Regions from separate parts of the Streptomyces sp. NPDC107765 genome, predicted to be linked through region 1. Evidence: riboswitches for the same ligand, from Rfam matches in the RefSeq annotation. Region 1 holds a riboswitch; each other region holds the start of a gene.

Region 1 (5,467 bases):
TGGTGGCTTCCGCCGGGACGACCGGGGCGACCGCGCCGGTGGCCGTTCCTTCGACCGCGGTGACCGCGGCTTCAACCGCGACCGCGGCGACCGCCCGAGCCGCCCGTTCCACCGCGACGACCGCTCCGGCGGCTACCGTTCCGGCGGTGGCGACCGGCCCTTCAACCGCGACGACCGCTCCGGCGGCCGCCCCTCCACCGGTGGCCACCGCACCGGCGGTGACCGCCCCTACGGCCGCCGTGACGACCACCGTGGCGCCCCCGCCGGCTCCTACGGCCGCCGCGAGGACAAGCCGCGCTGGAAGCGCAACGGCTGATCGCTGACCGATACCGCTCACCACCGGGCCCGTACGCACACAAGTGCCGTACGGGCCCGGTGTGTTGTACGTTCGGACAGCCCCGCCCAAGGGCCCACCGCACGGTCCGCGGCACCCCTGTGACCTGGCCGTTCGGTAATGCCTTCGGGCTGCGGCACGACCTCGGGCTATGCTGCTCGGTGCGGGCCATTAGCTCAATTGGCAGAGCAGTGGACTTTTAATCCATTGGTTCAGGGTTCGAGCCCCTGATGGCCCACCAGAAGGGGAAGGGGAGGGGCTGGTTCCCTCCCCTTTTCCCTTGCCTTCTTTCTCTTCTCCTCGTGATGAGGCTCGTCAGTGGTCCGGCCGGTGGGCCTCCGGTGCTGTCCGGTGATCCGGCGCTGACCCGTCCGGCCCCCGTGGAATCGCCGTGCCTCCCCGGAGCGGACAGCCTTGGGACGTCGAGGTATGTCGACACGCGATCGGCACGACGGTGCCCGTACGGCGGACGGGCGGAGCGGGGAGACCGGTGCGGATGCCGCAGGGCGACGGGCCCTCCACGGGCGACGGGGAGCGCCGGGCGCGCCGGGCCCGGATGTCCCCGCTGGGCCGGAGCCTGGCGTGCTGGCTCCCCGCCGTCCTCATCGTCGGCGGCCTCGCGTTCGACATGGCGACGCCGCCCAGCTACACCGCCGCGCCCTTCTTCTCCGCCGCCCCGCTGGTGGCGGCGCCGCTCTTCTCGCTGCCCGCCACCGCCCTCACGGCACTGGCCGCCATGGCGGGCGAGGCCCTGGTGGTGACGTACCGCAGCGCCGCCCAGAACACCCACGAGTCGGTGACCGAGATCGCGACCGTCTTCGTGGTCGCCCTGCTGGCGCTCGCCATCAACCGCGTCGTCCGGATGTCCGACGCCCATCTGGCGTCCGTACGGGACGTCTCGGAGGCCGCGCAGCGGGCCGTCCTCCCGGCGCCGCCCCAGCGGCTCGGCGGGCTCGCGGTCGCCGCCCGGTACGTGGGCGCACGGGCGGACGCCCGGATCGGCGGCGATTTCTACGCCGTGCAGGACACCCCGCACGGCGTACGGCTGATCGTCGGCGACGTCCGCGGCAAGGGGCTGGCGGCGGTGGAGGCCGCCGTGGTCGTCATCGGGGCCTTCCGGGAGGCGGCGGAGCAGGAGGCCACCCTGGAGGCGGTGGCCGGCCGGCTGGAGCGGGCACTGCAACGGGAGGGCGGGTGGCGCACGGGGCTCGACCGGTACGAGGGGTTCGCCACCGCGGTCCTGGCCGAGGTCCCCGCCGACGGGCGGCCCGTGCTGCGGGTCCTCAATCGCGGTCATCCGGCGCCCCTGTTGCTGGGCCCGGACGGCGGGCTGTGCGAGCTGCTGCCCGCCGTGCCTGCGCTGCCGCTGGGGATGAGCGAGGTGGCGAGCTGGCCGGACCGTTCCGACGAGTCGTTCTTCCCGGCCGGTTCGCTGCTCGTCTTCTTCACCGACGGCGTGACCGAGGCCCGCGACCCGCGCGGCCGCTTCTACGACCCGGCGGACAAGCTCCGCGGCCGGCACTTCCCGGGCCCCGGCAGCCTCCTGGACGCCCTCATCGAGGACGTCGCCCGGCACACGGGCGGAGCCCCGGCGGACGACATGGCCCTGCTGGCGCTGCAGCGGCCGATGGGGGAGTGAGGGCTCGACGTCAGGTTCCCGGAAGGTTCCTGCCCGGTTCCCTGGCAGGTCCCTGGCAGGCTTCTGCCACGGACCCAGGGGCATGCCACGGGCCCCGGCCCACTACAGCGGGCGGAAGCTCTGTCCGTGCGGGCCGGTGAGCGCGACCGGGTGCCCGTCCAGGGCGAGCGTCAGTTGCAGCGGGTCGTCCGGGCGTGGGGTGTGGTGCGGGGGCAGGGGCAGCCACGGCAGTACGGAGTGGTGCTCCTGGGAGATCCAGTGGCCGCCGCCGTCCCGCCCGTCGAGGACCGACCGTACGAGCCGGGCGAACTCCTCGCGCCGGGCATACGGCAGGTAGCTCAGCACGGCGGTGTGGAACACGACCAGGGTCGCCCCGGCCGGCGCCTCGGCCGCCAGCGCGGGCAGTTCGTCGATCAGGTCCCCGCGGACGATCCGCGGCCGCGGCACCGTCCGCACCGCGTCGACGGCCGCGGACAGTCGGGCCGCCCGCGCCTCGTCGCCGGGCCATACGAGCGACCGCAGCCAGCGCAGGTCGTCCGGCTCGGCGACCGGGTCGAGCGGTGCCAGGTCGATCCCGGCCCGCCAGACGACCTCGGGCAGGCGGGTGGGGACGTGCGGCCCGGGCCCCGCCGCCACCGGCCCCGGCACCGGCGCCTGCACCTGGCAGTGGAAGACGACGGGGCTGTCGGCCGGGCCTACTTCGACGAGCGGGGCGTGGGCTGCCGGATCGCCCGCCTCCCCGTACCCGTGTCCATACGCGTACCGATAGCGGTCCGGGTGCAGGCACAGCCCGGCCGAGGTGCCGACCTCCAGGAGGGCCAGCGGCTGGGGCAGCCGGGCGAGCAGCGGCAGCAGCGTGGCGCAGCGGGCCGGTTCGTTGGTCTGGGTGCCGCGGCGCATGATGACGTCCCGCACCTGGTCCCAGTGCCGGATCGTCCATTCGCGCCAGCGCCCGTACGCCGCGGCGCCGCGCGGGCCCTGCTCCGCGTGCGGGCCGTCGAGATGGCGTACGGCGGCGAGCAGGAGCTGGGGCTGCTGCTTGTTGCCGGCCGGCAGCGAACCCGCCAGCAGCTCGCACAACTCCTGGTCCTGGCCGATCCGGGCGCTCAACTCCTCGTGGGCGTCGGACCGCCCGCGCGCCTCGCCCCAGGAGAACTCCTGGTACCGCCGCGCCACGTCCTGCGCGCTTCCGGTCGTGACGCCGCCGTGGCCGGGACGGCCGTGGCGGTGGTGACCGGCGTTGCGGAGGCGTTCGGCGGGGCCGGGGCTCTCGGAGTGTCCGGGACTTTCGGAGTGTCCGGGGCGCTCGGAGTGTCCGGGGTGCAGGGAGTGTCCAGGGCGCTCGGCGTTGACGACCATGATCCGACGTTACTGTCTTCACGTTCCGTAATGGTCAGGCACCCCTCCGCATAACAACTGACGCACAATCATCGAGAGATCGTTTAGGCGTGGCACGGGGTGGTGCGGTCAACTCGCCCGATTTATGGCCATGGTGACCGGAAAACACCACGCCACAGCCGGTGCGCGAGGCATATGGATTCCCGGGAAGGCTTGGAAAACGGTCGCGATCTCTATTACTGTCCGATAACGCAGCGCGGTCGTCCCAGCCGCCGCAAGAGGCGGCACCGTGCGCCGACGCCGAATCCCGCACGCGCTTTTCACGCACCTCCAGCACCTCGAACTGCACCAAGGGAACCGGGGAACCACCACCTTGGGGTGAATCGGACGCCTTCGTCAGAGGGTGCCCGTAGGAGACCTTCCTGCTCCGAACCCGTCAGCTAACCCGGTAGGCGAGAAGGAAGGAAAGGAGTGCGCCCCCGTGGCGTCCAACAGGCCTGTCCCCGAGGCTCCGTCCGCCTACGACTTCGACGACCGGGGCCCGGGCGCCCCGTACGCGCCAGGCGCCCCGCACGCCTTCGCGCATCCCGGCGACCCCACTTTCGTGACGGAGACTGCTTTCGTCTCTGACACCCCTGTCGCCACCGACACCGCTGTCACCACCGACATGGCCGGCGTCACCGGCACCCGCTTCGCGACGGCCGGCGAGGCGAACGGTGACGCCGACGGCCCGTGGGAGGAATGGAACCCCACCGAGGAGTCCGTCCGCCCGGTCCGCGGCAAGCACCGGGTGGCCAAGCAGCGCGGCGGTGGCCTCGCCCGCGGGGGGACGGTCCTGGGCGTCGGTGTCATCGCCGCGGTCGGCGCGGGCGGGATGGCCACGGCCGAGGGCCGGCCGCCGGTGCCGATCTCGATGCCCGACCTCGGCGGAGTGGCCGACGCCGTCTCCGACCACCTCCCGGACGCCGCCTCCCTGCCCGGCGTCGGCGACCTCATATCCGACGGCGGCGCGCACACCGCTTCCGCCTCCGCCGCCACCCCCGCCGACCCGCTCACCGGGAACGCCGGACCGGGCTCGCCGTCGGGCACGGGCTCGGGCTCCGGCTCCGACTCCGGCTCTGACGCGGGTACGGGCTCGGGCTCCGGTGCGAACGCCGGTGAGGCGCTGCGCAGCCGTATCCTCCAGCAGGCCGACGCCCAGCAGGGCGCCGCCGAGCAGGAGGCCCGCGAGGCCGCCGAGCAGGCCGCGATCAAGCAGGCCACTACGGACGCCGCCGGGGACCTGAAGGCCGCCGAGAAGGCCGCGGCCGCCAAGAAGGAGGCAGCGGCCGAGGCCAAGCGCAAGGCCGAGGAGGAGGCCCGCCGTAAGGCCGAGGCCGAACGCCTCGCCAAACTGGCGCAGAGCTTCATCACCCCGGTCTCCTCGTACACCCTCACCGCGGGCTTCGGGCAGGCCGGTGACCGCTGGGTCGCGGACCACACCGGCCAGGACTTCGCCGCCCCGACCGGCACGCCCGTCAAGGCGGTGCACTCCGGCACCATCACCCAGGCCGGCTGGGCCGGTTCGTACGGCTACCGCATCGTCCTGACCCTCGACGACGGCACCGAGCTCTGGTTCTGCCACCTGTCCTCGATGGTCAAGACCTCGGGCAAGGTCAGCACCGGCGACGTCATCGGCCGGGTCGGCGCCACGGGCAACGTCACCGGCCCCCACCTCCACCTGGAGGTACGCCCCGGCGCCGGCGACCCGATAGACCCGATGCCCTGGCTGCGCGACCACGGCGTCAACGTCTGAGCACCTGACGGGCGGGGCGGGGCGAGGTCGGCGGCCACGGTGCGAGGGTGGCCGCCGTCCGAGGAAACGGGAACATCCGAGGAACCGGAATGACTCCTGTGAGCAGGAATAACCACCCGCCCCGCAACGTTGCTCCCACCATGAGCGCGACAAGCAACAACTCCCCTACCCCCAGGGCCCTGGGCTCGCTGTCCGTCTCCCCCTTCTCCCTCGGGGGCAACGTATTCGGCTGGACCGCCGACGAGGCCGAGTCGTTCGCCGTACTGGACGCGTACGTGGCGGGCGGCGGCAACTTCATCGACACCGCCGATGTGTACTCGGCGTGGGTGCCGGGCAACAAGGGCGGCGAATCCGAGACGGT
Region 2 (5,467 bases), on a different contig from region 1:
GGCGAACCGCCGGATGCCGCGCTCACGGGCGACGGCCGCGACGTGCTCCAGAAGGGCGGAGGCCACCCCGCGCCCCTGATGGGCGTCCTGCACCAGGAAGGCGACCTCGGCCTGGTCGTCCTCGGGGCTCTTGGCGGGCAGCCCCTGGTCGTTGATCCGGTCGTAGCGGACGGTGGCGATGAACTCGCCGCCGACCGTGGCCGCGAGCCCGACCCGGTCGACGTAGTCGTGGTGGGTGAAGCGGTGCACATCGCGATCGGACAGGCGCGGGTAGGGCGCGAAGAAGCGGTAGTACTTGGACTCGTCCGAGACCTGTTCGTAGAAGGAGACCAGCCGCTCGGCGTCGTCGGGGGTGATGGGGCGGATCCGCGCCGTGCCGCCGTCGCGCAGCACCACGTCGGCTTCCCAGTGGGTCGGGTATGCGTGGTCCGGCGGCTTCTGCATGCGGACAGCGTACGACCGGCCACCGACAACCGGCCCGGCGCGCGTAATGTCGAGGTCGGGGGAGGCTGGGACCAGTCCCGGCAGCGTGAGAGAATGGTCTAGACAACAGTCACGACTTTGAAGGGCAACACCATGGCTGAGCGCCGCGTCAATGTCGGTTGGGCCGAGGGCCTGCACGCCCGCCCCGCATCGATCTTCGTCCGGGCGGCCACCGCCGCCGGCGTCCCGATGACGATCGCCAAGGCCGATGGCAACCCGGTCAACGCGGCCTCCATGCTCGCGGTCCTGGGCCTGGGCGCCCAGGGCGGCGAGGAGATCGTGCTGGCCTCGGACGCCGAGGGCGCCGAGGAAGCGCTCGACCGCCTGGCCAAGCTCGTCGCCGAGGGTCTCGAAGAGCTCCCCGAGACCGTCTGAGTCCACCGGGACGCCCCTTCGCACGACGGCCCCGCCACGGTGACCTGAAAAGGTGCCGCGGCGGGGCCGTTCTGCATGCCGGAGAAATACGGTTTTGACAAAATGCCGTTGCGGACAAGTGCCGTTCCGGGGGAATGCCCTGCCCCGCCGCACGCAAATGCCGTGCCACTGCCGCAGAATAATCATTGCCTGGGACCGATAACCGGGAAAGGCATGCGCAGGAAAGCCTGCGGGGTCATGCGCCCACCGAAAAGCAGGCACACGCCGGTACCCAGAATCAAAAGCCGGCACCATCAATCAAAGGCGGCTCCTCTCGCCGCCCCGGAAATCACGCACCCCTTTGTATACGGCCCGCTTGTTAAGAACGGGCGCGCGCTGTGTTGACGGGCCGTTTCGTATCGCTCACGTCGGGTGCCGCGATGCGCCGCAGCCGGTACACCGGGAGCGACCGCTCGATGTGCGCCGCCATCAGGGCGCGGGCCCGTTCCGCGTCGCCCCGGGCCACCGCGTCCAGCACCGCGCCGTGGTCGTCCCAGGCCTCACCGGCCCGCGGCAGCGGCTCCATCGCATACATCCACTCGATCTTGCGGCGCAGCTGGGTCAGCAGGGCGGTGAGGCTGGGGCTGCCGGCCGCCTGGGCCAGCGTCTCGTGGAACCAGCCGTCGAGTTGGCGCAGGTCGGCGGGGCTGCCGTGGCGGGCCCGCTCGCGGCCCAGCCGTACCAGACCGCGCAGCACCTTCAGATGGGCGGGGGTGCGCCGGGCGGCCGCGCGGGCCGCGCCCAGCGGCTCCAGCAGGGCGCGGATGTCGAGCAGGTCGGCGGCCTCCTGCTCGGTGGGTTCGGCGACACAGGCGCCCGCGTGGTGGCGGGTGGTGACGAAGCCCTCCGACTGCAGGGTGCGCAGCGCTTCGCGGACCGGCACTCTGGAAACGCCGTAGCGCGCCGCCAGGATCTCCTCGATCAGCCGGCTCCCCGGCGCCAGCGCACCGGAGACGATGTCCTCGCGAATCGCCGTGCACACCGCATGCGCGGAAATATGGCCTCGCATCGATCGTGCCTCCGCCGTAATCCCCGGAAAACGCCGCCGGTCGGCGGCTTTTCCGAGACTCTATTCGACCGGCGCGGCTTTTCCGACGGACTCCGCGTATTCGGCGATATTTTTTGGCCAGCGGGCGCGGGGCATGCCCAGGCGTGCACCGCGGGCGTGGGGCGGACCGGTCCGGCGCCGGCTCAGACGTTGACGCCGTGCGACCGCAGATAGGCGATCGGGTCGATGTCGGAGCCGTAGTCCGGGCCGGTGCGGGCCTCGAAGTGCAGGTGCGGGCCGGTGACGTTGCCGGTGGCTCCGGAGAGGCCGATCTGCTGGCCGGGGGTGACGGTCTGGCCGACCGAGACGCCGATCGACGACAGGTGGCCGTACTGGGTGTAGGTGCCGTCGTGCATCTTGATCACGATGTTGTTGCCGTACGCGCCGCCCCAGCCGGCCTCGACGACGGTGCCCGCGCCGACCGCGTGGACGGAGGTCCCGGTGGCGGCGTGGAAGTCGATGCCGGTGTGGGTGCCGGACGACCACAGGCTGCTGGAGGCCTGGTAGCCGGTGGAGACGTAGGAGTCCGCGACGGGGGCGACGAAGGCGTTCAGGCGCTTGCGCTCGGCGTCCCGGGCGGCCCGTTCCTTGGCCTCGCGCTCCGCCTTGGCCTTCTTCCTGGCCGCCTCGGCGTGCCGCTCGGCCTCCGCCGCGCGCTTCTTGGCCTCGGCCTCGGCCTTCGCCTTCACGGCGGCGACCTCGGCGGCGGCCTGCTGGGCGTCGGCCTGGACCTCCAGGCGGTGGGCGAGTTCGTCACCGAGCACGACGGCCTGGGTGAGACCGGTGTCCTGGGTGCGTGCCTCGTCGGTGGCGGCCATCGCGGGCGAGGCCAGGGAGGCGACGACGCCGGTGGTGGCGAGGGTGGCTATGCCGGCGAGGTTGCGGGTCGTCCGGGCGCTGCGGCTGGCCCGGCGGTGCTTCCCGGTGGCTCGGGTGAACGCCATGTGCTGGCTTGTCCTTTCCTTCCCTCTCGCCTACCGGGTTAGCTGACGGGTTCGGAGCAGGAAGGTCTCCTACGGGCTCCTCCGGAGAGGGGCCCGATTCACCCCAGGGACGTGGGTCCCCGGCTCCCCTGGCTCGCGCCGTACGGGGACTCGGCGATGACTGTCCGGTGCCACTGTTGTGGCGGAGTTGTGACGAACAGCCGGACCGACGCTAATCGGGGCCACTTTGCGGAGCCAAACGGAACCGCGTTTTTGTGCGGGATGCCACAAGTTCCGACCCAACGAGCCCTCGCAAACCGGACATACGGCGGACTCCGGCTGGCTCCGGCCGCCTCCGAGGGACTCCCCCGGACATACGACGGCTCCCGTGGTGAGCGAACACCACGGGAGCCGGTCAGAACGTGACGCACCGTCATGCGCCAACGAAGAACTAGCCGCTGACGACCGTCACCTCTCCGATGCCCAGCGCCTTGACGGGCTCGGTGATCTGCGCGGCGTCGCCCACCAGGACGGTCACCAGGCGGTCCACCGGGAAGGCGTTGACGGCGGCGGCGGTCGCCTCGACCGTGCCGGTCTCCGCGAGCCGGAGGTACAACTGCGCCTGGAAGTCGTCCGGGAGCTGCTGCTCCACCTGGTCGGCGAGGGTGCCCGCGACGGCCGCCGCGGTCTCGTACTTGAGCGGCGCCACCCCGACGAGGTTCTGCACCGCGACGTCCCGCTCCTCGTCCGTCAGCCCCTCTGCCGCGAGGGTCCGCAGCACCTTCCAGAGGTCCTCCAGCGCGGGCCCGGTGGAGGCGGTGTCCACCGAGCCGCTGATGGCGAGCAATGCCGCGCCGGTGGTGCCCTCGGGGGACGTGGGAGCCGTGGAGCGCAATACCTGGCCGAAGGCGCGCACCCCGTAGGTGTAGCCCTTCTCCTCGCGCAGGACGCGGTCCAGCCGGGAGGTGAGGGTGCCGCCCAGGCAGTACGTGCCGAGCACCTGGGCCGGCCACACGCGGTCGTGCCGGTCGGCGCCGATCCGGCCGATGAGCAGCTGCGTCTGGACCGCGCCGGGACGGTCCACGATCACCACGCGGCCGGTGTCGTCGGCGGCGATCGGGGTGGCCCTGACCGGCTCGGCGGTCGAACCGCTCCAGGCGCCGAGGGTGTCGGCCAGCGCCGCGGCCAGGTCGATGTCGGTGAAGTCACCGACGATCACGGCGGTGGCCGTGGCGGGCCGGACGTGCGCGTCGTAGAAGGCGCGCACGGCCGCGGCGTCGATCCGCGCGACGGTCTCCTCGGTGCCCTGGCGGGGGCGGGAGATCCGCGCGGTGGCCGGGAACAGCTCCTTGGAGAGCGCCATCGCCGCGCGGCGGGCCGGGTTGGCGAGCTCGTGCGGGATCTCGTCGAGGCGGTTGCGGACCAGCCGCTCGATCTCGCTCTCCGGGAAGGCGGGGGCGCGCAGCGCGTCGGCGAGCAGGCCCAGCGCGCGGGTCAGCCGGGACGCCGGGACCTCCAGGGAGACGCGTACGCCGGGGTGGTCGGCGTGCGCGTCCAGCGTGGCGCCGCAGCGCTCCAGCTCGGCGGCGAAGCCCTCCGCGTCGTATTTGTCGGTGCCCTCGGACAGGGCGCGCGCCATGATCGTGGCGACGCCGTCCAGGCCCTCGGGCTCGGCGTCCAGCGGGGCGACGAGGTTGATCTCGACCGCGACGACCTGCTGGCCGGGGCGGTGGCTGGTCAGGAGGGTGAGGCCGTTGGGCAGTTGGCTGCGCTCGGGGGCCGGGAAGGCCCACGGCTTGGGCGCGCCGCTCTGGGGCTGCGGGTGGAACTGCATGGTGCTCCCTGCGGAATCCTGACGGGTGGCGTCGCTCACTGCTCCGTCTCCCCTTCCTCGGCGTTGCCGGCCGGCTCGGTGGGCTCGTAGACGAGCACCGCGCGGTTGTCGGGGCGCAGCCGGGCCTTGGCGACCGCCTGCACCTCCTCGGGGGTGATGTCCAGGACCCGCTGCACGGCGGTCAGCGCGAGCTGCGGGTCGCCGAACAGGACGGCGAAGCGGCACAGTTCGTCGGCGCGGCCGCTGACCGTCGCCAGGCGGTCCAGCCACTCGCGCTCCAGCTGGGCCTGCGCCCGCTCCATCTCCTCCGGGGTGGGCCCCTCGGCGGCGAACCGCGCCAGCTCCTCGTCGACCGCGCGCTCGATGGCGGGCACCTCCACCCCGGCGGACGTCTTCACGTCCAGCCAGCCCAGGGAGGGGGCACCGGCCAGCCGCAGCAGACCGAAGCCGGCGGCGACGGCGCTGCGGTCGCGGCGCACCAGGCGGTTGTACAGGCGGGAGGACTCGCCGCCGCCCAGGACGGTCAGCGCGAGGTCGGCGGCGTCCGCCTCACGGGTGCCGTCGTGCGGCAGGCGGTAGGCCGCCATCAGGGCACGGGAGGGCACCTCCTCCTCGACGACCTCGCGCAGCTCGCTGCCGATCACGTCGGGCAGGGTGCCGTCCCGGGGCGGCTGCTTGCCGTCGTGGGAGGGGATCGAGCCGAAGTACTTCTCGATCCAGGCCAGCGTCCGGGCCGGGTCGATGTCGCCGACGACCGACAGGACG
Region 3 (5,467 bases), on a different contig from region 1:
GGAGCCACCGGGTGCCCCGGGAGCGGGGCCGCCGGCCGTGCGCCGGGCGTCTTCCGGGGCGGTTACGGTCAGAGGGTGCACGACAAGCCCCAGCCCACCCCGCCGGACCCCACGCCCGCCCACAGCGCTGCGGACGGCTCCGCGGGCTGCCCGGCGGACCGGCCGGTCCCGCCCGCGCCCCCGCTGTTCACCTGGGAGTTCGCGTCCGACCCGTATCCGGCGTACGCCTGGCTGCGCGAGCACGCGCCGGTGCACCGCACGGCGCTGCCCAGCGGGGTCGAGGCATGGCTGGTGACCCGCTACACCGAGGCGCGGCAGGCGCTGGCCGACGCCCGGCTCTCCAAGAATCCGGTGCACCACAGCGAGTCCGCGCACGGCAAGGGCAAGGTCGGCATCCCGGGCGAGCGCAGCGCCAACCTGATGACGCATCTGCTCAACATCGACCCGCCGGACCACACCCGGCTGCGCCGGCTGGTCAGCAAGGCGTTCACCCCTCGTCGCGTCGCCGAGTTCGCGCCCCGGGTGCAGGAGCTGACCGATCACCTCATCGACGGGTTCGCCGGTCGGGGTGAGGCCGATCTGATCCACGAGTTCGCGTTCCCGCTGCCGATCTACGCGATCTGCGACCTGCTGGGCGTCCCGCGTGAGGACCAGGACGACTTCCGCGACTGGGCGGGCATGATGATCCGGCACGGCGGGGGGCCGCGCGGCGGGGTCGCGCGGTCGGTGAAGAAGATGCGCGGCTATCTCGCCGAGCTGATCCACCGCAAGCGCGAAACCCTGGAGGCCACCCCGGCCCCGGACGAGGACCTGATCTCCGGGCTGATCCGCGCCTCGGACCACGGCGAGCACCTCACCGAGAACGAGGTCGCCGCGATGGCCTTCATCCTCCTGTTCGCCGGTTTTGAGACGACCGTGAACCTGATCGGCAACGGTACGTACCAGCTGCTGCGGCACCCCGCCCAGCGCGAGCTGCTGCAGAAGTCGCTGGCGGCGGGCGACACCGGGCTGCTGGCCACCGGCGTGGAGGAACTGCTCCGCTTCGACGGCCCCGTGGAGCTGGCGACCTGGCGGTTCGCCACCGAGGAGCTGACCCTCGGCGGTCGGCGGATCGCCGAGGGGGACCCCGTCCTGGTCGTCCTGGCCGCCGCCGACCGCGACCCGGCGCGCTTCCCCGAGCCGGACGTGCTCGACCTGACCCGGCGTGACAATCAGCACCTGGGCTACGGGCACGGCATCCACTACTGCCTGGGTGCCCCGCTCGCCCGGCTCGAAGGGCAGACCGCGCTCGCCACCCTGCTGACCCGGCTTCCGGACATCCGGCTTGCGGTGGAACCGGGCGAATTGCGCTGGCGCGGCGGGCTCATCATGCGCGGACTGCGGTCGCTGCCGGTGGAGTTCGCGCCCGAGCGGCCCTGACCTGCGGCGGAGGCCGGTGGTGACAGAGCGTCAGGACGTGACCTGCGCGTGATCTTTGCTACACCGACTTGTGACTACCCGTGACCCCGGCTATTTTTCGATCCACGATCAACGGTTCCTCGAACACACTGTCGAGGAAACCGCTGGATCGCGACAACTCAACCGCCGCGCGAAAGGCATCCGCATGCGTTCCGGGAACGGCCGACACCGGCGCCCCCGTCAAGCACCGGCCATCTTTGTCACGGCGGGAGTGACCGGCTCGGCACTCGCACTGCCCCTGCTCTCCGCCGGCGGCGCACATGCCGCCGACACCGCGACCTGGGACCGGGTCGCCCAGTGCGAGAGCGGCGGCATCTGGAGCTCCGACACCGGCAACGGCTTCTACGGCGGCCTCCAGCTCACCCAGGAGATGTGGGACCGGCACGGCGGCGGGGCCTACGCCTCGCGGCCGGACCTCGCCAGCCGCGCCCAGCAGATCGCGGTGGCCGAGACGATCCTCGACGACCTCGGCCCGGACGCCTGGCCGAGCTGTGCGGTGAACGCCGGCCTGACGAAGGACGGCCGGGCACCGCAGGTCGACCCGGGCGGCACCAGCACCCCGATACCCGACCCCTCGGACGACGACGGCTCCACCGGTTCCACCGGGATGCACGACGGGACGGCCGACGACCCCGGTGGCGATGCGGGCGACGGGCCGGCCGACGACGAGCCGTCGCAGGCCACGCCGTCCCCGTCCACTCCCGACCCCACGGACTCCGCCGGCACCGGCGAGTCGTCCCCCGGCCCCGACCGGACCTCCGGTTCGTCCGGGCCGTCCGGCGACGCGACACCGGGCGACCGGGGCGAGGACCCGTCCGGCACCCCCGGCCCCTCCGGCGACGGCAGCGGCCACGGCCGCGGCACGGACGACGGCAACGGCACCGGCTCCGCGGACGGCACGGCCTCCGACGGGTCGCAGGGCGGGGCGCAGGACGGGTCGCAGGGCGGTACGGGGACGGACGGCGTGCCGGGCGGTTCGGGCCGGCACCGCGGCGACGCGGACCCGGGCGAGGGGGACGGCGCCGGCCGGACGGCCGGCGGGCGGCACGCCTCGCGCGGTGACGACGCGCACCGGACGCCCCCGGCGGGCGGCGACGGGTACACCGTGCAGCCGGGTGACAGCCTGTCAGCGATCGCCCAGGCGCACCGGCTGCCGGGTGGCTGGCCGGCGCTCTACGACCGCAACGAGGACGTCGTCGGCTCCGACGCGGACCTGATCCAACCAGGCCAGCAGCTCGATCTCGGGCAGTCCAAGGGGTAGTTCGCCGGTTTCGGCCCGCTTTGGCGAAAGTGAGACAAGCGTCTCGTTGTGGGGCGGTGGGCCCCGAAGGGTCCGCCGCCGTCGCACCGGTCCCCACCTGCGGGTTTATAACCCCTCCGTGATCAAAAATGGCCAACTCGGGCCAGATGGGGGGGTTTGAACACCACGGGGGTTCCTGTTTACGGTCATCACCGCTCGCCAAAGCGGGCCCCTTCGATCACACGCCGAATCCTGCCGGTGGTCGGAGGCAGTTGACGCGCAAGCGCCGTAGGCAGGAGCGGGGGAACCAAGGTAGGCGCCGGCCAGGCCCGTGAAAGCGGGTCAGCCGGCTTGGGGTGAAGCCCGGTGCCCATGGCACCGGCCGGGCGACTCATCAGTCCGAACCCGACAGCTCACCTCGTAGGCGTCGGTGAGGAAACGAACGAACCATGCTGATCAACAAGGGCAAGCACCGTCGTCCCTCCAAGGCCGTCCGCGTCGCCACGCTCGCCGGTGTCGCCGGTGCCGCCGTGGCCGTCCCGCTGATGGGCGCCACCTCCGCGTCCGCCGCCTCCGTCGCCACCTGGGACAAGGTCGCCCAGTGCGAGTCCGGCGGCAACTGGTCGATCAACACCGGTAACGGCTACTACGGTGGCCTGCAGTTCTCCAACTCCAGCTGGGCCGCCGCCGGCGGCACCAAGTACGCGCCCCGCGCGGACCTCGCCACCAAGTCCCAGCAGATCGCCGCGGCCGAGAAGCTCCTCGCCCTCCAGGGCCCGGGCGCCTGGTCCTGCGCCGGCGCCGGCGGTCTGACCTCCGGTGGCCCGTCCCCCGACCTGAACACCAGCGCCCCGGTGGCCAAGTCCGCGCCGGCGAAGAGCGACGCGGCCGTCAAGCGCACCCCGGCCGCCCCGAAGCACGAGAGCGCCCCGGCCGCCCCGAAGAAGAACCAGGGCCACGGCAACTACACCGTCAAGGCCGGCGACACCCTCGCCAAGATCGCCAAGGCCCACGGCACCCACTGGAAGGCCGTCTACGCGGCCAACAAGTCCGTCATCGGCGGCAACCCGAACCTGATCTTCCCGGGTCAGAAGCTCCACGTCTGAGCCGTCCCCGCACCGGGTCACCCCTGGTGAGACCGGCCCCGTCCGGCGCGCCCCTCCCCCCGGCGCGCCGCGGCGGGGCTTCTGTCGTATCCCCCCGTCATCCCCGCCGCCATCCCCACCGTCGTCCCCGGAGTCGCCCCCCGTCCGCGCCACCGCCGGCCGGCCGCTCCGCCGGACTTTCCCCGCTCGGCGAACATTGCGGCAAACGTCCCGTGAGCTGGGCCTTTGTGTCGCTTGGGGGGTTATTCCGTCCCACGGAGCGGGCCAAGGGGAGGCGGACGCTCCCCGGGCCGTTAGGCTCGTGCTGCAGAACTCCAGACACCCATGAAGGAGACAACGTGCCGTCCATCGACGTCGTCGTAGCCCGCGAAATTCTCGACTCGCGAGGTAATCCCACGGTCGAGGTCGAGGTCGGCCTCGACGACGGCAGCACCGGCCGTGCCGCCGTGCCGTCCGGTGCCTCCACCGGCGCCTTCGAGGCCATCGAGCTCCGTGACGGCGACCCCAACCGCTACCTCGGCAAGGGCGTGGAGAAGGCCGTCCTGGCCGTCATCGAGCAGATCGGCCCGGAGCTCGTCGGCTACGACGCGACCGAGCAGCGGCTGATCGACCAGGCCATGTTCGACCTGGACGCCACCGACAACAAGGGCTCGCTCGGCGCCAACGCCATCCTCGGCGTCTCCCTCGCCGTCGCGCACGCCGCCTCCGAGGCCAGCGACCTCCCGCTGTTCCGCTACCTGGGCGGCCCGAACGCGCACGTCCTGCCCGTGCCGATGATGAACATCCTGAACGGCGGCTCGCACGCCGACTCCAACGTGGACATCCAGGAGTTCATGATCGCCCCGATCGGCGCGGAGTCCTTCTCCGAGGCCCTGCGCTGGGGCGCCGAGGTCTACCACACCCTCAAGAAGGTCCTGAAGGAGCGCGGTCTGTCGACCGGCCTGGGCGACGAGGGCGGCTTCGCCCCGAACCTCGGCTCCAACCGCGAGGCCCTCGACCTCATCCTGGAAGCCATCAAGCAGGCCGGCTACGCCCCCGGCCAGGACATCGCGCTCGCCCTGGACGTCGCCGCCTCCGAGTTCTACAAGGACGGCTCGTACCAGTTCGAGGGCCAGTCCCGCTCGGCCGCCCAGATGACCGAGTACTACGAGGAGCTCGTCGACGCGTACCCGCTGGTCTCCATCGAGGACCCGCTGTTCGAGGACGACTGGGCCGGCTGGAAGGTCATCACCGACAAGCTCGGCGCCAAGGTCCAGCTGGTCGGCGACGACCTGTTCGTGACCAACCCCGAGCGCCTGGCCCGCGGCATCGAGGAGGGCTCCGCCAACGCCCTCCTGGTCAAGGTCAACCAGATCGGCTCGCTGACCGAGACCCTGGACGCCGTCGAGCTGGCCCAGCGCAACGGCTTCAAGTGCATGATGTCGCACCGCTCCGGCGAGACCGAGGACGTCACCATCGCCGACCTCGCCGTCGCCACCAACTGCGGCCAGATCAAGACCGGTGCCCCGGCCCGCTCCGAGCGCGTCGCCAAGTACAACCAGCTGCTGCGCATCGAGGAGATCCTCGACGACGCCGCGGTGTACGCCGGCCGCAGCGCGTTCCCCCGCTTCAAGGGCTGACACCCGGAGCGCGGCGCCCCGCGGTTCCGCCGGGGCGGCCCGGC

The links. Region 1 has a riboswitch for cyclic di-AMP ahead of ACZ7MX_RS39345 (M23 family metallopeptidase). Riboswitches for the same ligand answer to the same signal wherever they lie in the genome.
Region 2: linked by a shared signal. The riboswitch ahead of ACZ7MX_RS35960 (M23 family metallopeptidase) and the one ahead of ACZ7MX_RS39345 (M23 family metallopeptidase) in region 1 are both predicted to bind cyclic di-AMP.
Region 3: linked by a shared signal. The riboswitch ahead of ACZ7MX_RS16210 (transglycosylase family protein) and the one ahead of ACZ7MX_RS39345 (M23 family metallopeptidase) in region 1 are both predicted to bind cyclic di-AMP.

The regions. Positions count from the first base shown of each region.
Region 1 covers NZ_JBVKBL010000030.1:20,162-25,628, reverse strand. The annotation lists gene ACZ7MX_RS39365 (DEAD/DEAH box helicase) at 1-316, shown strand, start outside; tRNA gene ACZ7MX_RS39360 (tRNA-Lys) at 500-575, shown strand; gene ACZ7MX_RS39355 (PP2C family protein-serine/threonine phosphatase) at 831-1,973, shown strand; gene ACZ7MX_RS39350 (DUF2332 domain-containing protein) at 2,076-3,332, opposite strand; cyclic di-AMP (ydaO/yuaA leader) riboswitch at 3,636-3,781, shown strand; gene ACZ7MX_RS39345 (M23 family metallopeptidase) at 3,793-5,106, shown strand; gene ACZ7MX_RS39340 (aldo/keto reductase) at 5,247-5,467, shown strand, end outside.
Region 2 covers NZ_JBVKBL010000022.1:19,358-24,824, forward strand. The annotation lists gene ACZ7MX_RS35945 (bifunctional acetate--CoA ligase family protein/GNAT family N-acetyltransferase) at 1-444, opposite strand, end outside; gene ACZ7MX_RS35950 (HPr family phosphocarrier protein) at 577-858, shown strand; gene ACZ7MX_RS35955 (GntR family transcriptional regulator) at 1,217-1,906, opposite strand; gene ACZ7MX_RS35960 (M23 family metallopeptidase) at 2,089-2,889, opposite strand; cyclic di-AMP (ydaO/yuaA leader) riboswitch at 2,902-3,055, opposite strand; gene ACZ7MX_RS35965 (M16 family metallopeptidase) at 3,320-4,702, opposite strand; gene ACZ7MX_RS35970 (M16 family metallopeptidase) at 4,738-5,467, opposite strand, start outside.
Region 3 covers NZ_JBVKBL010000005.1:488,711-494,177, forward strand. The annotation lists gene ACZ7MX_RS16200 (cytochrome P450 family protein) at 184-1,419, shown strand; gene ACZ7MX_RS16205 (LysM peptidoglycan-binding domain-containing protein) at 1,670-2,719, shown strand; cyclic di-AMP (ydaO/yuaA leader) riboswitch at 2,973-3,140, shown strand; gene ACZ7MX_RS16210 (transglycosylase family protein) at 3,148-3,804, shown strand; gene eno (phosphopyruvate hydratase) at 4,143-5,423, shown strand.